4 regions of the Streptomyces sp. NPDC001108 genome follow, and region 3 is predicted to be linked to each of the others. Evidence: riboswitches for the same ligand, from Rfam matches in the RefSeq annotation. Region 3 holds a riboswitch; each other region holds the start of a gene.

Region 1 (4,011 bases), on a different contig from region 3:
CGGAGAGCAGACCCAGGCAGGCGCACACCTCGACGCCCTCGTTCTGCTCCTTGATCGCCTCGATGGTCTCCGAGACCCGGTCGACGTCGCGGTCCGTGGGACCGCGGCCGCTCGCGACCAGGCACACCCGCTTGGCCCCGCCCGCCACTCCGGCCGCGGCGACCTTCGACGCCTCGTCCGGCTTCAGCCAGGTGTACTTGAGGATCCCGGCCTTGGAGCCGAGCCGCTGCGAGCAGTACGAGCAGTCCTCGGGGCACAGCCCCGACTTGAGGTTGACCAGGTAGTTGAGTTTCACGCGCCGCCCGAACCACTGGCGGCGCACCTTCCCGGCCGCGGCCACCACTTCGAGCAGATCGTCGTCCGAGGTCGCCAGCACGGCGAGGGCTTCTTCACGGGTCGGCAGCTCACGCCGCAGGCCCTTGTCCACCAGTGTGGTCAGGAGGTCCATGGCGAAGATCCTGTCCTACCGACGTCCCGCAGCCAAGGAGGAACCGGACAACAGTGCCTGTCGAGGGTGTGTGTATTGCCACACCATGACCGGCGGTTCCCACGGTTAGGGTCTGTGAGCTGCCTACAAAAGGGACCGCTCATGCCCTTCGACCCGTTCGGCTGGATCGACGCCGAGGCACGCCGTCGTGCCGATGCCGGACTCGTCCGTGTCCTCCGCCCCCGGGCCGCCGCCTCAGGGCTCCTGGACCTCGCGAGCAACGACTACCTGGGGCTGGCCAGACACCCCGACGTCACGGCGGCCGCGGCCGCCGCCGCACACGAATGGGGCGCGGGCGCGACCGGTTCACGGCTGGTCACCGGCTCCACCGCGCTCCACGCCGAACTCGAACGGGAACTGGCCGAGTTCTGCGGCTTCGAGGCGGCCCTGGTGCTGTCGTCCGGCTACGCGGCCAACCTCGCCGCCGTCACGGCGCTCACCGGACACGGCTCGCTGATCGTCTCCGACGCGGGCAACCATGCCTCGATCGTGGACGGCTGCCGGCTCTCCCGCGCCCGGACCGCCGTCGTCCCGCACGCCGACCCCGAGGCCGTACGCAAGGCCCTGCGGACACGGGACGGGCGGGCGCTCGCCGTCACGGACTCCGTCTTCTCGGTCGACGGCGACGCGGCCCCGCTGCCCGAACTGGCCGAGGTCTGCCGCGCGGAGGACGCCGCCCTGCTCATCGACGACGCACACGGCCTGGGCGTGCTCGGGCCCGGCGGCCGGGGTGCGCCGGCCGCCGCCTCGCTCGCGGGCACCGCCGGGACCGTCACCACCCTGACCCTCTCCAAGTCCCTGGGCAGCCAGGGCGGGGCCGTCCTCGGACCGGCCCGCGTCATCGAACACCTCGTCAACACGGGCCGGACGTTCATCTTCGACACCGGTCTCGCACCGGCCGCGGCGGGCGCCGCCCTGGCGAGCCTGCGGCTGCTGCGCCGCGAACCGGAACGGGCCGGCCGGGCCCGCGCCGTGGCCGCCACGCTCCACGAACGGCTGACCGGGGCCGGGCTGACCGCCGTACGCCCCGACGCGGCCGTGGTGTCGGTGCGCGCCCCCTCCGCGGACGCGGCGGTGCGCTGGGCGGCCGACTGCCGTGCCGCCGGGGTCGCCGTCGGCTGCTTCAGGCCCCCGTCGGTACCGGACGGGGTGTCCCGGCTCCGGCTGACCGCGCGCGCCGACCTGACCGAGGAGGAGATCGCCACCGCCGTGTCGACCGTCCTGCGCACCGCGCCCGCCGGCTGACCGCACTCGCCCCGTACGTGTCCGTCGGCCGGGGTGCGACGGACACGCCGCGCGGCCCGGTGAGGAACGCGCGGCCTCCCTCCCTTCCGTCGGGCCGGACGGGCCGGAGCCGATCAGGTAGGGGGCCGCGCCGGACGGTCCGGCGCCGAACGCGATACGCGGCCGCGACCGCGTGGCGGGCCGGCCGGGGCTCAGCCGACCCGGCCGTAGTAGACGCTCCTGCTCCAGATCTTCTCCAGCCTCACCACGGCGCCGGCCTTCGGGGAGTGCCAGATCCGGTTCTCCCCGGCGTAGATCCCGACGTGGTAGACGCTGCGGCCGGAGTGGAAGAAGACCAGGTCGCCCCGGCGCCGGTCCGAGGACCGGACGTGCTTGGCCCGGTTGTACTGCTGCTGGGCCGTGCGGGGGAGCGTCCTGCCCGCCTTCTTGAACGCGTAGAGCGTCAGGCCCGAGCAGTCGAAGCGGTGGGGGCCCGCGGCGCCCCAACGGTACGGTGAGCCCTTCTTCGACGCCGCGATGTCGAGCGCCTTCATCGATACGGTCGCGGCCTGGGCCTCCGTAGGGGCGCCCGGCGCGAACATGGTGCCGCCGACGGCGGCGAGAGTGAGGACCGAGGCCGTTCCGGCCCGGGCGAGCAAGGACGGGACATGAACCTGCGCAGACATGCGCAACCCTTCGTCAGCCGCCTGTGAAGGGTGACCTGTCGGGTTCGGGCCTGCGAAGTCGCCCGGCCGCGTGGTGCGGCTTCACCCCGAGGGCCGTCCGGTGTGCCCGGGCCGACCCGTTGTGCTCGGGTCCTCCACTCCTGCCGATCCACTTTCGTCGACCAGGCATCCGGACGGCGGCAGGACTCGGCGTCCACCCGGACCGCCCCGCCGCGGTGGCGGGGGCTTGTCGTCCCAGGGATCTTGACCCACGGGCCGGTGGATTTCCGAGCTGAAAAACGGATATGTGAGGCTCCTCACGGCTGATCCATTCGGGTGGACATCTGTCCTTCCGGACCGTCGCCGGACGATCGGACCGGCGCGGTACCAGCGGCGGAAGCGCCGGTTCCAGCCGTGGTCCACGCGAAACGCGCAAGTCGAGCGGTCTCTTGCGCAGGGGACTTCCTACGCCGAACGAGCGAGGAAATTCGATCACCGTGTCGGGTGTGTCGCCCCCCTGGGACGGGATGCGGGCCGTGGGCGGTGCGGTGGGCCGCGCCGCCCACGGCGGAGCGTACGCTCCGGTCAACCGGTGGGAGCCGGTGGCACGGTGACGCGCCCGGCGCGGCGCTCGCCGTCCAGGACGCGCAGCGCCCGGGCGAGTGTCGCGGCGTGGATGTGTGCCTCCCCGCGCTCGTGCATCAGCGTCAGGGCGTCCCGCAGTGCGACCGCGTGCGAGGCCAGCGCCTGTGCGGCGCGCAGGGCGCCGTAGGTGTCGCTGCCCCGGGCCGGGTTGATCCGCCCGACCTGGTCGACGACATCGAGGTAACGGTCGATGAACTCCCCCTCGGCCCTGGTCAGCGCGGGAAGCGGCCGGGGCTCCGGCGGTCGCATCGGGCGGTCACCGCGCGCCGTGCGGTGCGCGGACGGCGTTCCGGTTCTCCAGGACATGGTCCACCAGGCCGTACGCCCGGGCCCCGGCCGCGTCGAGGATCAGGTCGCGCTCGATGTCCTCGGCGATCCGCCCGGCGTCCTGCCCGGTGTGCCGGGCCAGCAGGTCGACGAGGAGCGCGTGCAGCCGTTCCATCTCCCGCGCCTCGATGGCCAGGTCGGACGGCTGACCCCGCATCGGCTCGGGAAGTTCGGGCTGGCGCACGAGCACCCGGGCGCCGGGCAGCGCGTGCCGACGGCCGGGCGTCCCGGCGGCGAGCAGTACGGAGGCGCAGGGGCCGGCCTGGCCGAGGCAGAAGGTCTCCACCTCGCAGTCCACGTACCGCATCGTGTCGTAGATCGCGGACATGGCCTCGAACGAGCCGCCGGGGGAGTTGATGTAGAGCGAGAGGGGCCGGTCGGGGGCCGCGTGCTCCAGATACATGAACTGCGCGATCAGGTCCGAGGCGGCGGCGTCGTCGACCGGGGTGCCGAGGAAGACGATCCGCTCGGCGAGCAGCTTGGAGTACGGATCGAAGGTGCGGACACCGTCCGCCGTGCGCTCGGTGAACTCGGGCAGTACATGGCGGGCTGCGGGGCGGAACGGCATGGCGACGCCTCTCTTCCGGAACGGTACGGGCCGGGCCCTGGGCGGGCTTCCGTGAAAAATGTACAGGACGTACAGAAGAAGGAGGGGGTATTCAG
Region 2 (4,011 bases), 310 kb from region 3:
TGGACCAGCAGCGGACCCTGGCCCGGCGCGCCGCGGACATGGGGGTCGAGCTGTTCGTGGTGGACGACGCCTGGTTCGGGCGGCGGACCAGCGACCGGGCCGGGCTCGGCGACTGGACCCCGAACCCGGACCGGTTCCCCGGCGGGCTGAAGCCGCTCGCCGACGAGGTGCACGCACTCGGCATGCGGTTCGGTATCTGGGTCGAACCGGAGATGGTCAACCCCGACAGCGACCTCTACCGGGCGCACCCCGACTGGGTCCAGCACGTCCCCGGCCGGACCCGCACCGAGTACCGCAACCAGCTGGTGCTCAATCTGGCCCGGCCCGATGTCCGGGAGCACCTCTGGGAGCAGCTCGACGCACTGCTCTCCGGCACCCCCGTCGACTACGTGAAATGGGACTTCAACCGCTGTTTCACCGACCCCGGCTGGCCCGGCGAGGAGTACCCGCAGCGGATCTGGACCGCTCATGTGGACGCTCTGTACGCGCTGATCGACCGGCTCAGGGCCGCGCACCCCCACGTCGCCTTCGAGTCCTGCTCGGGCGGCGGCGGCCGGATCGACCTGGGCATCCTCTCCCGCACCGACCAGGTGTGGACCTCCGACAACACCGATCCGCTCGACCGGCTCGCCATCCAGGAGGGGTTCAGCCACCTCCACCCGGCCCGGGTGATGGCCGCCTGGGTCACCGACAGCCCGAACCGGCAGCTCAACGGCAGGGTCAGTTCGCTGCGTTTCCGGTTCGTGAGCGCCATGGCCGGAGTGCTCGGCATCGGTGGGAACCTCGCCGAATGGAGCGAGGAGGAGCTGGCCGAGGCGCGTGGCTGGGTGGATCTCTACAAGGAGATCCGCCCCGTGGTGCAGCAGGGCGCGCTGTACCGGCTGCGCGAACCGCGCGGCGGACTCAGCGCCGTCCAGTACGTACACGGCGAGGAGACCGTGGTGCTGATGTGGCTGGAGGCCCAGCGGTACGGGGAGCGCCCGCCGGCCCTGCGGCTGCGCGGGCTCGACCCCGCGGCCACGTACACCTGCCGGGACACCGGGGCGGTCCACCACGGATCGGTCCTGCTCCACCGGGGGCTGCACACCGGCCTCCGGGGCGATCTCGACGCGCAGGTGCTGCGCCTGCGACGGGACTGACCGCCCCGCCGTGTCCGTAATGCGCACTTTTTACGAACATCTCCCGCTTATAAGGGGGATGGTCGGCGCCCCGTGAGCGGGATCATATTCGTGACGGTGTGTGGCGGCGGGCGGGACGGGAATTCCGTTCGCCGCGCGGAACAACAAGATCCGTAATCCACGGAGGGTGACCGGAATTCCCTACCGAATTCCCGAAAAGGAATACCGGCGGGGAACCCGGTGCTTGTTTTCGCCGTCCCGACTCGCTTACGGTCACCGCATTCCGGACGGCCCGCCCAATCCTGCCGCCGACCGGAATTCACATCCACTTATCGCGTGGCAGGAGCGGGGGAACCAGGTAGGCCGCCGGCCGGAGAGATCCGGACGGCTCGGGGTGAAGTCGCACACCGTGCGGCCGGGCATCTCCAGCCCGAACCCGACAGCTCACCTCGCAGGCGCCGGAGAGGAAAGACGCCATGCCCATCACGGGTAAGCACCGCCGTCCCAAGATCGGCCCCATCGCTCGCGGTTTCGCCGCGGTCAGCACCGGTGGCGCCGTCATCGCACTGCCGCTGCTCGGTGCCACCGGCGCCCACGCCGCCGACCAGGCCGCCGCGCCGGAGCAGGCCCCCGTCGCGCACACCGCGCCGAAGGCCGCCCCGCAGTCCGCGCCCACCACGTACTCCGTCGTCCCCGGCGACTACCTGTCGAAGATCGCGGCCGAGCACCACGTCGCGGGCGGCTGGCAGAAGCTGTACCAGGACAACCGCGAGGTCGTCGGCAAGAACCCCAGCCTGATCCTCCCCGGGATGAAGCTGACCCTCGCCGCCGCCGTCGGTACGACCGCTCCCACCGGTGCGGCCACGCCGTCGAAGGCCGCCCCGGCCGCCGAGCAGCCCGCCCCGGCGGCCCCGGCCGCCAAGGAGGCCCCGGCCCCCGCCCCGGCCACCAAGGAGGCCCCGGCCACCGAGAACACCGGCTCCGGCTACGTCCACCCGGTCCCCGGCAGCCACACCACCAATTACCGGGCCTCCGGCTCCAACTGGTCCAGCGGCAGCCACACCGGCATCGACTTCCCCGTCTCCACCGGCACCGGCGTCAAGGCCATCACCTCCGGCACCGTCGTCACCGCCGGCTGGGGCGGTGCCTACGGCAACCAGGTCGTCGTCAAGCACGTCGACGGCCACTACTCGCAGTACGGCCACCTGTCCTCCCTCTCCGTCTCGGCGGGCCAGTCCGTGAGCGCCGGCCAGCAGGTCGGCCTCTCGGGCGCCACCGGCAACGTCACCGGCCCGCACCTCCACTTCGAGGTCCGCACCGGTCCCGAGTACGGTTCGGACATCGACCCGATCGCCTACCTGGCCTCGCACGGCATCTACGTCTGAGCGTGACCCGGAGCAGGACGAAGGAAGGGGCGGTGCGCGGTGGCGCACCGCCCCTTCCGCCTATTCCCCCTTTGCCAAAAACTGACCGGGTGGCCTATGTCACCACCCGTCAACCCCTTATTACGGTCGCGTAGGTCACATTCGACGGTGCAGGATAAGCGCTTGTGGCAGACGATTCGAGAAAAATGCAGCGTGGCGTCAACAACCGACAGGGCGTCATCGGGTCGTACGCGGCGATCGGCGACAGCTTCACCGAGGGAGTCGGTGACCCCGGCCCGGACGGAACATTCGTCGGCTGGGCGGACCGGTTCGCGGTACTTCTCGCGGACCAACTCCCGGACCCCGATACGGCACACGACGCCGAAGGACCCGCACACCCGGAATTCCGATACGCCAATCTCGCCGTACGCGGACGTCTCCTCGACCAGATCGTCGAGGAGCAGGTGCCGCGTGCCAAGGAGCTCGCCCCCGACCTGGTGAGCTTCTGCGCGGGAGGCAACGACATCATCCGGCCGGGCACCGACCCCGACGACGTGGCCGAACGCTTCGAGCGCGCCGTCGCCGAACTCACCGGCGCGGTCGGCACGGTCATGGTCACCACCGGCTTCGACACCCGGGGCATCCCGGTCCTGCGCCATCTCCGTGGCAAGGTCGCGACGTACACCGCCCATGTGCGGGCCATCGCCGACCGCTACGACTGCCCGGTGCTGGACCTGTGGTCGCTGCGGTCCGTCCAGGACCGGCGCGCCTGGGACGACGACCGGCTCCACCTGTCGCCGGAGGGGCACACCAGGGTCGCGCTGCGCGCCGCCCAGGTCCTCGGCATCGAGGTACCGGCCGACCCCGACCAGGAATGGCCCCCGCAGGCCCAGCGCGGCACCCTGGAGGTCCGGCGCGACGACATCCACTGGGCGCGCGAGCACCTGGTGCCGTGGATCGGGCGGCGGCTGCGCGGCGAGTCGTCGGGCGACCACGTCGAGGCCAAGCGCCCCGACCTGCTGCCGCTGTAGCCCCGCGGACTTGCTCCCGACGCACCGCCGCCGCCCGGCGGACGTGGCCGAAGCTCAGCCACGCCCGCCGGGCAGCCGCGGAGAGGCGGGTATCCGCTCCAGCACACCGCCCGCGAAGACGTCGTACAGCGGCAGCGTCTCCAGGTGCACATAGCCGATGTGGCAGTCGCAGACCGCCAGCGGGCAGGCGCGCGGCCGCAGCGCCCGCCGGTAGCTCCCGTCGTAGAGATTGCCGAGCGGCGCCGGGACGAAATGGCAGCGCCGCACGGTGCCCTCCCCGTCCACCGAGATCACCGACTCACCGGTCCGGCACGGCAGCCCGGCCGAGCGGTGCGGATCACGGCTGTACGGGAAGAGCGGATCGATCGCCGTCCAGCGGTCCGCCTCCGCGTCGGTGTAGCGGTGGCCCTCCGCCGCGTTCACCCAGAGATAGACCTCCTCGGGCAGCGCGGCCCGCAGCCGCCGCGCCTCCTCCAGGTGGGCGTCCAGCCCGACGAT
Region 3 (4,011 bases):
CCAGGTCCGGGGCGCCCATGGTGATGGCGATGACCGGGATCAGGATGACGGCGGTGGAGATGGCGAGGGTGGCGAGCACGGTGCGGGCCACGTTGCGGCGCGGGTTCTCCAGCTCCTCGGAGAGGTAGACCGCGGTGGAGAAGCCCTGCGTGATGAAGAGCGCGATGGCGAGTCCGGAGACGACCATCATCGCGGTGACCGTGGAGTGGGAACCGCCGGCCGAGGCGACCGTGCCGTGCACCAGCGAGGACGCGCCGCGCTCGGTGTGGGCGAAGCCGAGCACGGCGACGACACCCGCCGCGATCACTTCGAGGACCAGGAAGATTCCGGTGATCCATGCGTTGGCGCGCAGGTCCAGCAGGCCGGCGAGGGTGGCCAGCAGCATGACCCCGGCGCCCGCGAGGGGGGCCGGGATGTGCACGATGGGCGCCAGGTAGTCGGCCGTCCCCATGGAGATCACCGGGGGCACGATCATCACGACGAGCAGCGACAGCACGAAGACGAGCCATCCGGCGAGCCGTCCGGCCATGGTCGACACCATGGCGTACTCGCCGCCGGCGCTGGGGATGAGGGTGCCCAGTTCCGAATAGCAGAAGGCGACCGCGATGCAGAGCAGCGAGCCGATGGCGATGGTCAGGGCGGTGTACGTACCGAGGCTGGAGAAGAGGTCCGGCACGACCACGAAGAGGGTCGAGGCGGGGGTCACGCAGGACAGCGTGAGCAGTGTGCCGCCCACGACGCCGATGGAGCGCTTGAGCTTCTGGGGAGTGGGGCCGGTCGCCGGGGCGAGCGCCTGAGGTGCGCTGAGCGTGTCGGTCATCGTGCGGTTCCGATCAAAAAGTGCGGTGTTTGAGCGCGGGAGCGGTATCGCCTCCAGACGAGGACGTGATGAGTGGTTTCGTCGCTCCCAGCGCGTTATGCAATCCCGACGTGTTCCGCAGGTCAAGAGGTGTTCACCTTCGGAATTCGTTGTTCCTGTGATCAGTTTCGACGATTTGGCGCTAACTGAGCAGAGGACGCCGAAGGATCGGGGGGTGCGGGAACCGAAGGCCGGACCCCGGGAATTTTTCCCCCGGTCGGCATCGGGCGCGGGCACGGGGCCCATGGGTCGCGCATTCGGCGCCCCGGTGCCAGCCTGGATGCATGACTTGGGCGTCATGGACTACGTGTGGTGTGTACTCCGGGCACGGCGGCGTGCTGACGGAGGAGGTCGGTCTCCTGTCCGGGGAACTGACGGTGCACACGACCTGGGCCGAGGACACGGCCCAGATCACGGTGCAGTATTCGGGGGCGATCGACTGGTTCACCATGGTGGGCAGCCCCGTGGCGTGCTGTTCGGAGGAGGACAGCCGCCGCCTGCACGACGCGGCCGTGCAGGCGGTACGGAACGGGGCGGCGGCCACGGTGCCCGTTCCGCCCCGCGCGGCTCCGGAACGGGCGGCCGGGTCCGCCCCGGAGTGACGGTTCAGTAGGCCCCGTTGACGTTGTCGATGGAGCCGTACCGGTCGGCGGCGTAGTTGCACGCGGCGGTGATGTTGGCGACGGGGTCGAAGCTGTCCGTAGACGTGCCGGGCACGTGGTAGGCGAGGAACGTCGGATCGATGATCTGGAGCAGGCCCTTGGAAGGGGTCCCCTTGGCGGCGTTGGAGTCCCAGTTGTTGACGGCGAGCGGGTTGCCGGAGGACTCGCGCAGGACGTTGCGGTGGATCCCCTCGTAGCTGCCGGGGATGCCGTGCTCGGCCATGACGGCCAGCGACTCCTTGATCCAGCCGTCCAGGTCGTCGGAGTACGCCGCGGTCCGCGCGGCGGGCGCGGCGGCCGGCGCCGCCGAAGCGGCCTGGGCACCGAGCAGCGGCAGGAGCAGGGCGGCCGCTCCCGTACCCACGGCTATGAATCCCCTGGTCAGCGAGGTGGCGGCGCGACGGTGGCGCGTACCGGTGAAGGACATGGTGGTTCCTCTCCGTCGCCTGCGAGGTGAGCTGTCGGGTTCGGGCTGGAGCTGCCCGGCCGCGCGTCGACGCGGCTTCACCCCGAGCCGTCCGGATGTCCGGACCGGCGATGTACCTGGGTTCCCCGCTCCTGCCGTACACGAGTGGTCGGAATGCTCCGGACAGCGGCAGGATTCGGCGTTCCGTCCGGATTGACGGAGACCGTAGACGAGAGAATCCGAAGGGGACAAGACCCTTTTTCCGCATGTAATCGCCCAACAAGATCAAGTCATTTCATTTCCGGTAATCCACCTCACACCGACCCGGTGACGACCCTTGCGGGCAAAGGGATCCGCGGCATGCGGCACGGCGGTCGGGGGCGGAATGTGACTCGCACCACGGGGAGAGGGAAGCGGCGTTCCGGGCTCCGCCCCGCCGGACCGGCGAGCATTGCCAACCACTCCCCTCTGCCGCTATGGTTTCCGTGTCCTGTTGTCTCCGATAGAGGTGGACGTTGCGCATCTGAGGTCCGCGAACACCACGCCGTACGGCTCTCGCCGTATGACTGTCACGTCGTCGCAGTGTTTCCGCACTGCCCGTGGCCGCCGCGTGGATGCGACCTCGATGCATGAGCCGTCCCTCGTTTCCAGGACAGCCGCATCCTTCTCCGCTGCTCGGTCGCCGCGTGGTGCTCGCATACGAATCCCCCCTTCATTGCGATCACGACTGCGAGGAAATCCATGGCGACACCCACCGCCCCCAGCGCCTCCCTCACCTGCTCGGCACTGACCTTCCGGTGGCCGGACGGCACCACGGTCTTCGACGGGCTCTCGCTGAGCGTCGGCCGCGGCCGGATCGGGCTCGTCGGCAACAACGGCGCGGGCAAGTCCACCCTGATGCGGCTGCTCACCGGCGAACTGCGCCCGTCCGCGGGCACGGTGACCATCGGCGGCAGCCTCGCCCACCTGCCGCAGAACATCACCCTCGACACCACCCTGCGGGTGGACCACGCGCTCGGCATCGCCGAACGGCGCGAGGCGCTGCGCGCCATCGAGTCCGGGGACGTCGACGAGAAGCACTTCGAGACGATCGGCGACGACTGGGACGTGGAGGAACGGGCCCTGGCGACCCTGGGCTCGCTCGGCCTCGGCGACATCGGACTCGACCGCACCGTGGGCGAGTTGTCCGGCGGGGAGACCGTGCTGCTGCGCCTCGCGGCGCTGCTGCTGGAACGCCCCGACGTCCTCCTCCTGGACGAACCCACCAACAACCTGGACCTGTTCGCCCGCCGGCGGCTGTACGAAGCCGTCGACTCCTGGCACTCGGGCGTGCTGATCGTGGTCAGCCACGACCGTGAACTGCTGGAGCGCGTGGACCGCATCGCCGAGCTGCGCGCCGGTTCGGTGAACTGGTACGGCGGCGGCTGGTCCGCGTACCAGGAGGCCGTGGCCACCGAGCAGGAGGCGGCCGGGCGGACACTGCGCGCCGCCGAGGCGGACGTGCGCCGCCAGAAGCGCGAACTGGAGGAGACCCGGACGAAGCTGGCGCGACGTCAACGCACAGGAAAGAAGGCCGAGTTGGATGGTGGCCTGCCGAAGATCCTGGCGGGCCGCCGCAAGCGGTCCGCCCAGGAGTCGGCGGGCAAGCTCCGCGGCCTCCACGAGGACCGGCTCAACGAGGCGCGCGAGCGGCGCGAGGAGGCCGCGGACGCGATCCGCGACGACGCCGAGATCCGGGTGAGGCTGCCGCACACGGCGGTGCCCGCCGGACGGACCGTGCTGACCCTGGACGAACTGCGCCCGCGGTTCGGCCGGTTGCGCGAGGGCACGCTCCAGGTCAACGGCCCGGAGCGGATCGCGCTCGTCGGCCGCAACGGCGCGGGGAAGACGACACTGCTGCGCACGCTCACCGGTGAGCTGGCCCCGTTGTCCGGCGAGGCCAGGACCTTCGTCCCGACGCGGTTCCTCCCGCAGCGGCTCGATGTGCTGGACCCGGAGCTGAGCGTCGCGGCGAACACGGCCCGGCTGGCTCCCGGGGTCACCGACAACCAGATCCGCTCCCAGCTCGCCCGCTTCCTCTTCCA
Region 4 (4,011 bases), on a different contig from region 3:
CGGCGTCGTCCGTGGTGATGGGCCTGATGCGCGCGGTGCCGCCGTCGCGGAGCACCACGTCCGCCTCCCAGTGGGCGGGATAGGCGTGCGGCGGGCTCTGCTCCGGGGCGGGCTCCATGGGCAAAGCGTACGACTCCGTCAGCGGTCGCGTACGTACCGGGGCCGGGGCAGTCTGGGAGAGCCGATCAAGGGGCACCGCGCACGTCGTCGGGGGTCCCGGGGCTCGGCCGGAGCACCGCGCACCACGTGCGAGAATGGTCTAGACAACTAGTGATTCCTGAAGGGCAGAACCATGGCTGAGCGCCGCGTCAACGTCGGTTGGGCCGAGGGCCTGCACGCCCGCCCCGCTTCCATCTTCGTCCGTGCCGCCACGGCCTCCGGCGTCCCCGTGACGATCGCCAAGGCCGACGGTTCCCCGGTGAACGCCGCGTCCATGCTCGCGGTGCTCGGACTCGGCGCGCAGGGCGGCGAGGAGATCGTGCTCGCTTCCGAGGCGGACGACTCCGAGGCCGCTCTGGACCGTCTGGCGAAGCTGGTCGCAGAGGGACTCGAGGAGCTCCCGGAGACCGTCTGAGGCACCCTCCCCGAGAGAGCCGCGGCACCGTGAACCGGAGCCGCGGCTTTTTCATGCCCCGACTAATTCCGCCGGAAAGGAAAGGGGCAGCGGGGATTCCCCCCTTCCACCAGCGGATGAATTCCACCTTCGAACACGGGAAAATCCCTCCCCGCGCGCCGGGGAAATATCCCGGCCGGACCGGAGCACCTCTCTTTCTACGGTGCGTTTGTTAAGTGCGGACACCCGCACTGTTTACGGGATGTTGCGGCCCCCTCACCGGGTTTCCCGGGCGCGGGCCGGGCGGGCGGGGCCGCAGCCGGTGCGCGGCGGCGGTCCGCTCCGCGTGATGGGCCGCCAGCGCCCTGGCCCGGTCCGCGTCGCCGCGCGCCACCGCGTCCACGATGGCCCCGCGCTCGGCCCAGAAGTCCACCGGCCGGTCCGGCGGCTCGACCACGTACATCCAGGCGATCTTGTGCCGCAACTGGCCGAGCAGGGCGATCAGACCGGGGCTGCCGGACGCCTGCGCCAGTGTCTCGTGGAACCAGCCGCCCAGTGGGCGCAGGTCCTCGCCCTCGCCGCGCAGCGCCCGGTCATGGCCGAGGCGGACGAGGCCGCGCAACACCTTGAGGTGGGCCTCGGTGCGACGGCGCGCCGCGCGGGCGGCGCCCAGCGGCTCCAGCATGTTCCGGACCTCCAGCAGGTCGGCCGCCTCCAGGTCGGTGGGCTCGGCGACGCAGGCGCCCGCGTGCCTGCGGGAGACCACGAAGCCCTCGGACTCCAGGGTGCGCAGCGCTTCGCGGACCGGGACGCGGGACACCCCGTACCGGCGGGCCAGCACCTCCTCCGTGAGCCGGCTGCCGCGCGCGAAGACTCCGGAGACGATGTCGTCACGAATCGCTGTGCTTACCGAATGCGCGGGAATGCGCATGCCCGAACCTCCGCCTCAATGCCCGCGAAACGCGGCCGCCCGACACCTGTTCCGTGACTCTATTGCAATGCGGCGGCATTTCCGATGCCGGGCAGGAATCGATGAATATCTTCCGGCCGCGGACCGGTCGCATCGGAGAGCGGTGACGTCGGGGAGCGGTCGCGCGGGAGAGGGGTCACCCGCACCGTGCGGCAGGCATGCCGAAGGCCCCGGACGCGCGGTCCGGGGCCTTCGGTGGATGGTCCGTCAGAGGGCGGCGCCGTGGGCGCGCAGATACGCGACCGGGTCCAGGTCGGAGCCGTACGAAGGCGTCGTGCGGGCTTCGAAGTGGAGGTGCGGGCCGGTGGAGTTGCCGGTGGAGCCGGAGAGGGCGATCTGCTGGCCGGCGGCGACGCTCTGGCCGACCGACACCCCGATCGAGGAAAGGTGGCCGTACTGCGTGTACGTGCCGTCCGTCATCCGGAGCACGATGTTGTTGCCGTACGCGCCGCCCCAGCCGGCCTCGACGACCGTACCGGCGCCGACGGCGACGACGGAGCTGCCGGAGGCGGCGTGGAAGTCGACGCCCGAGTGGCTGCCGGAGGACCAGAGCGAGCCGCCGGACTTGTAGCCGGTGGTGACGTACGAACCGGCGACCGGGAGACGGAAGGCTCCCGGCACCGTGCGCTCGGCGGACCGGGCGACGCGGGCCGTACCGGCGCGGGACCCGGCGGCGCGCTCCGCCGCCGCCCTCGCCTCGGCCTTCTTCTTGGCTTCGGCCTTCTTGCGCGCCTCGGCCTTCTTGTGCGCCTCGGCCTTGGCCTTCGCCGTGGCGACGGCCTGGCTCGCCTGCGCGTCGGCCTGGGCGCCGATCCGCTCGGCAAGGGTCTTCTCGATGGTGAGGACCTGGGTGAGGCCGGTGTCCTCGACAGCGGCGGACTCCGACTCCGCGGCGACGGCCGGGGCGGCCAGACCGCCGATGACACCGGTGGTGGCGAGGGTCGCGACGCCGACGGCCTTCGCGCCCCTGCGCGTCAGTCGGCTCGGGGCACGATGCTTCCCCGTGGCACGGGTGAACGCCATGAAGTGGCTGGTCCTTTCCTTCCTTCTCGCCTACCGGGTTAGCTGACGGGTTCGGAGCAGGAAGGTCTCCTACGGACACCTCGGCCTCTCGGGGCTCAGGCGTCCGATTCACCCCAGGGACTACATGGGTCCCCGGCTCCCCGGGCTCGCGCCGGACGGGGACTCGGCGATGACTGTCCGGTACGCCCCTGATGCGGCATACGAGTGACGAACAGTCGAGCCGACGCTAAACGGGGGCACTTACATCCACCAAATGGACAGGCCATTTTGTAGCGCATCCCACAGGGCAGACGGGCAACCTCCCCACGGAACGGACAAAAGGGGCGAATCTCGCACATCTTGCTTGCGGGATCCGCCCCCATGCCCTGCTGTCCGCCGGTTCTCCCCTGCCCCGTACCGGTCCCGTGGCAGGGAAGAGCCGGGAAGGGCCGAGAAGCCGGCGGGTCAGCCGGTGACCACCGACACCTCGCCGATGCCCAGGGCCCGGACGGGCTCCTCGATCCGCGCCGCGTCACCGACCAGGACGGTGACCAGCCGGTCGACCGGGAAGGCGTTGACGACCGCCGCGGTCGCCTCGACCGTGCCGGTCTCCGCGAGGCGGGCGTACAGCTGCGCCTGGTAGTCGTCCGGCAGATGCTGCTCGACCTGGTCGGCGAGGGTGCCCGCGACGGAGGCCGCCATCTCGAACTTCAGCGGCGCGACACCCACCAGGTTCTGCACCGCCGTCTCGCGCTCCTCGTCGGTGAGGCCCTCGGCGGCCAGGGTCCGCAGGACCGTCCACAGGTCCTTGAGGGCCGGCTCGGTGGATTCCGTGTCCACCGAACCGCTGATGGCCAGCATCGCGGCGCCGGTGGCGCCCGAGGCGGAGTCCGCAGCGGTCGAGCGCAGCACCTGGGCGAAGGCCCGCACTCCGTACGTGTAGCCCTTCTCCTCGCGCAGCACCCGGTCGAGGCGGGAGGTGAGCGTGCCGCCGAGGCAGTAGGTGCCGAGGACCTGGGCCGGCCACACGCTGTCGTGGCGGTCGGCACCGATCCGGCCGATCAGCAGCTGGGTCTGGACCGCGCCCGGACGGTCGACGATCACCACCCGGCCGGTGTCGTCGGCGGTGATCGGCGGCACCGGGCGGGGCGCGGCGGCCTCGCCCGACCAGTCGCCGAGGGTGTCGGCGAGCAGGGCGTCCAGGTCGATGCCGGTCAGGTCGCCGACGACCACGGCGGTCGCGGTGGACGGCCGGACGTGGGCGTCGAAGAAGGCCCGGACGGCCGCCGCGTCGATCCGCTCCACCGTCTCCTCGGTGCCCTGGCGCGGGCGCGACATCCGCGCCTCGGCCGGGAAGAGCTCCTTGGAGAGCTGCTTGGCGGCGCGACGGGCCGGGTTGGCCTGCTCGTGCGGGATCTCGTCGAGCCGGTTGCGCACCAGCCGCTCGATCTCGCTGTCGGCGAAGGCGGGCGCCCGCAGCGCCTCG

Evidence for each region. Region 3 has a riboswitch for cyclic di-AMP ahead of ACWC97_RS00815 (transglycosylase SLT domain-containing protein). Riboswitches for the same ligand answer to the same signal wherever they lie in the genome.
Region 1: linked by a shared signal. The riboswitch ahead of ACWC97_RS20055 (C40 family peptidase) and the one ahead of ACWC97_RS00815 (transglycosylase SLT domain-containing protein) in region 3 are both predicted to bind cyclic di-AMP.
Region 2: linked by a shared signal. The riboswitch ahead of ACWC97_RS02210 (M23 family metallopeptidase) and the one ahead of ACWC97_RS00815 (transglycosylase SLT domain-containing protein) in region 3 are both predicted to bind cyclic di-AMP.
Region 4: linked by a shared signal. The riboswitch ahead of ACWC97_RS11020 (M23 family metallopeptidase) and the one ahead of ACWC97_RS00815 (transglycosylase SLT domain-containing protein) in region 3 are both predicted to bind cyclic di-AMP.

Annotation. Positions count from the first base shown of each region.
Region 1 covers NZ_JBSFKL010000008.1:234,756-238,766, reverse strand. Annotated here, with positions in the region: gene bioB (biotin synthase BioB) at 1-448, opposite strand, end outside; gene ACWC97_RS20060 (8-amino-7-oxononanoate synthase) at 590-1,732, shown strand; gene ACWC97_RS20055 (C40 family peptidase) at 1,924-2,397, opposite strand; cyclic di-AMP (ydaO/yuaA leader) riboswitch at 2,401-2,567, opposite strand; gene ACWC97_RS20050 (hypothetical protein) at 2,962-3,270, opposite strand; gene ACWC97_RS20045 (ATP-dependent Clp protease proteolytic subunit) at 3,278-3,916, opposite strand.
Region 2 covers NZ_JBSFKL010000001.1:502,206-506,216, reverse strand. Annotated here, with positions in the region: gene ACWC97_RS02215 (alpha-galactosidase) at 1-1,139, shown strand, start outside; cyclic di-AMP (ydaO/yuaA leader) riboswitch at 1,435-1,591, shown strand; gene ACWC97_RS02210 (M23 family metallopeptidase) at 1,595-2,503, shown strand; gene ACWC97_RS02205 (SGNH/GDSL hydrolase family protein) at 2,668-3,513, shown strand; gene ACWC97_RS02200 (STM4011 family radical SAM protein) at 3,568-4,011, opposite strand, start outside.
Region 3 covers NZ_JBSFKL010000001.1:191,437-195,447, forward strand. Annotated here, with positions in the region: gene ACWC97_RS00805 (APC family permease) at 1-820, opposite strand, end outside; gene ACWC97_RS00810 (hypothetical protein) at 1,144-1,461, shown strand; gene ACWC97_RS00815 (transglycosylase SLT domain-containing protein) at 1,466-1,948, opposite strand; cyclic di-AMP (ydaO/yuaA leader) riboswitch at 1,950-2,139, opposite strand; gene ACWC97_RS00820 (ABC-F family ATP-binding cassette domain-containing protein) at 2,669-4,011, shown strand, end outside.
Region 4 covers NZ_JBSFKL010000003.1:565,534-569,544, forward strand. Annotated here, with positions in the region: gene ACWC97_RS11005 (bifunctional acetate--CoA ligase family protein/GNAT family N-acetyltransferase) at 1-118, opposite strand, end outside; gene ACWC97_RS11010 (HPr family phosphocarrier protein) at 293-574, shown strand; gene ACWC97_RS11015 (GntR family transcriptional regulator) at 786-1,484, opposite strand; gene ACWC97_RS11020 (M23 family metallopeptidase) at 1,731-2,546, opposite strand; cyclic di-AMP (ydaO/yuaA leader) riboswitch at 2,560-2,725, opposite strand; gene ACWC97_RS11025 (M16 family metallopeptidase) at 2,991-4,011, opposite strand, start outside.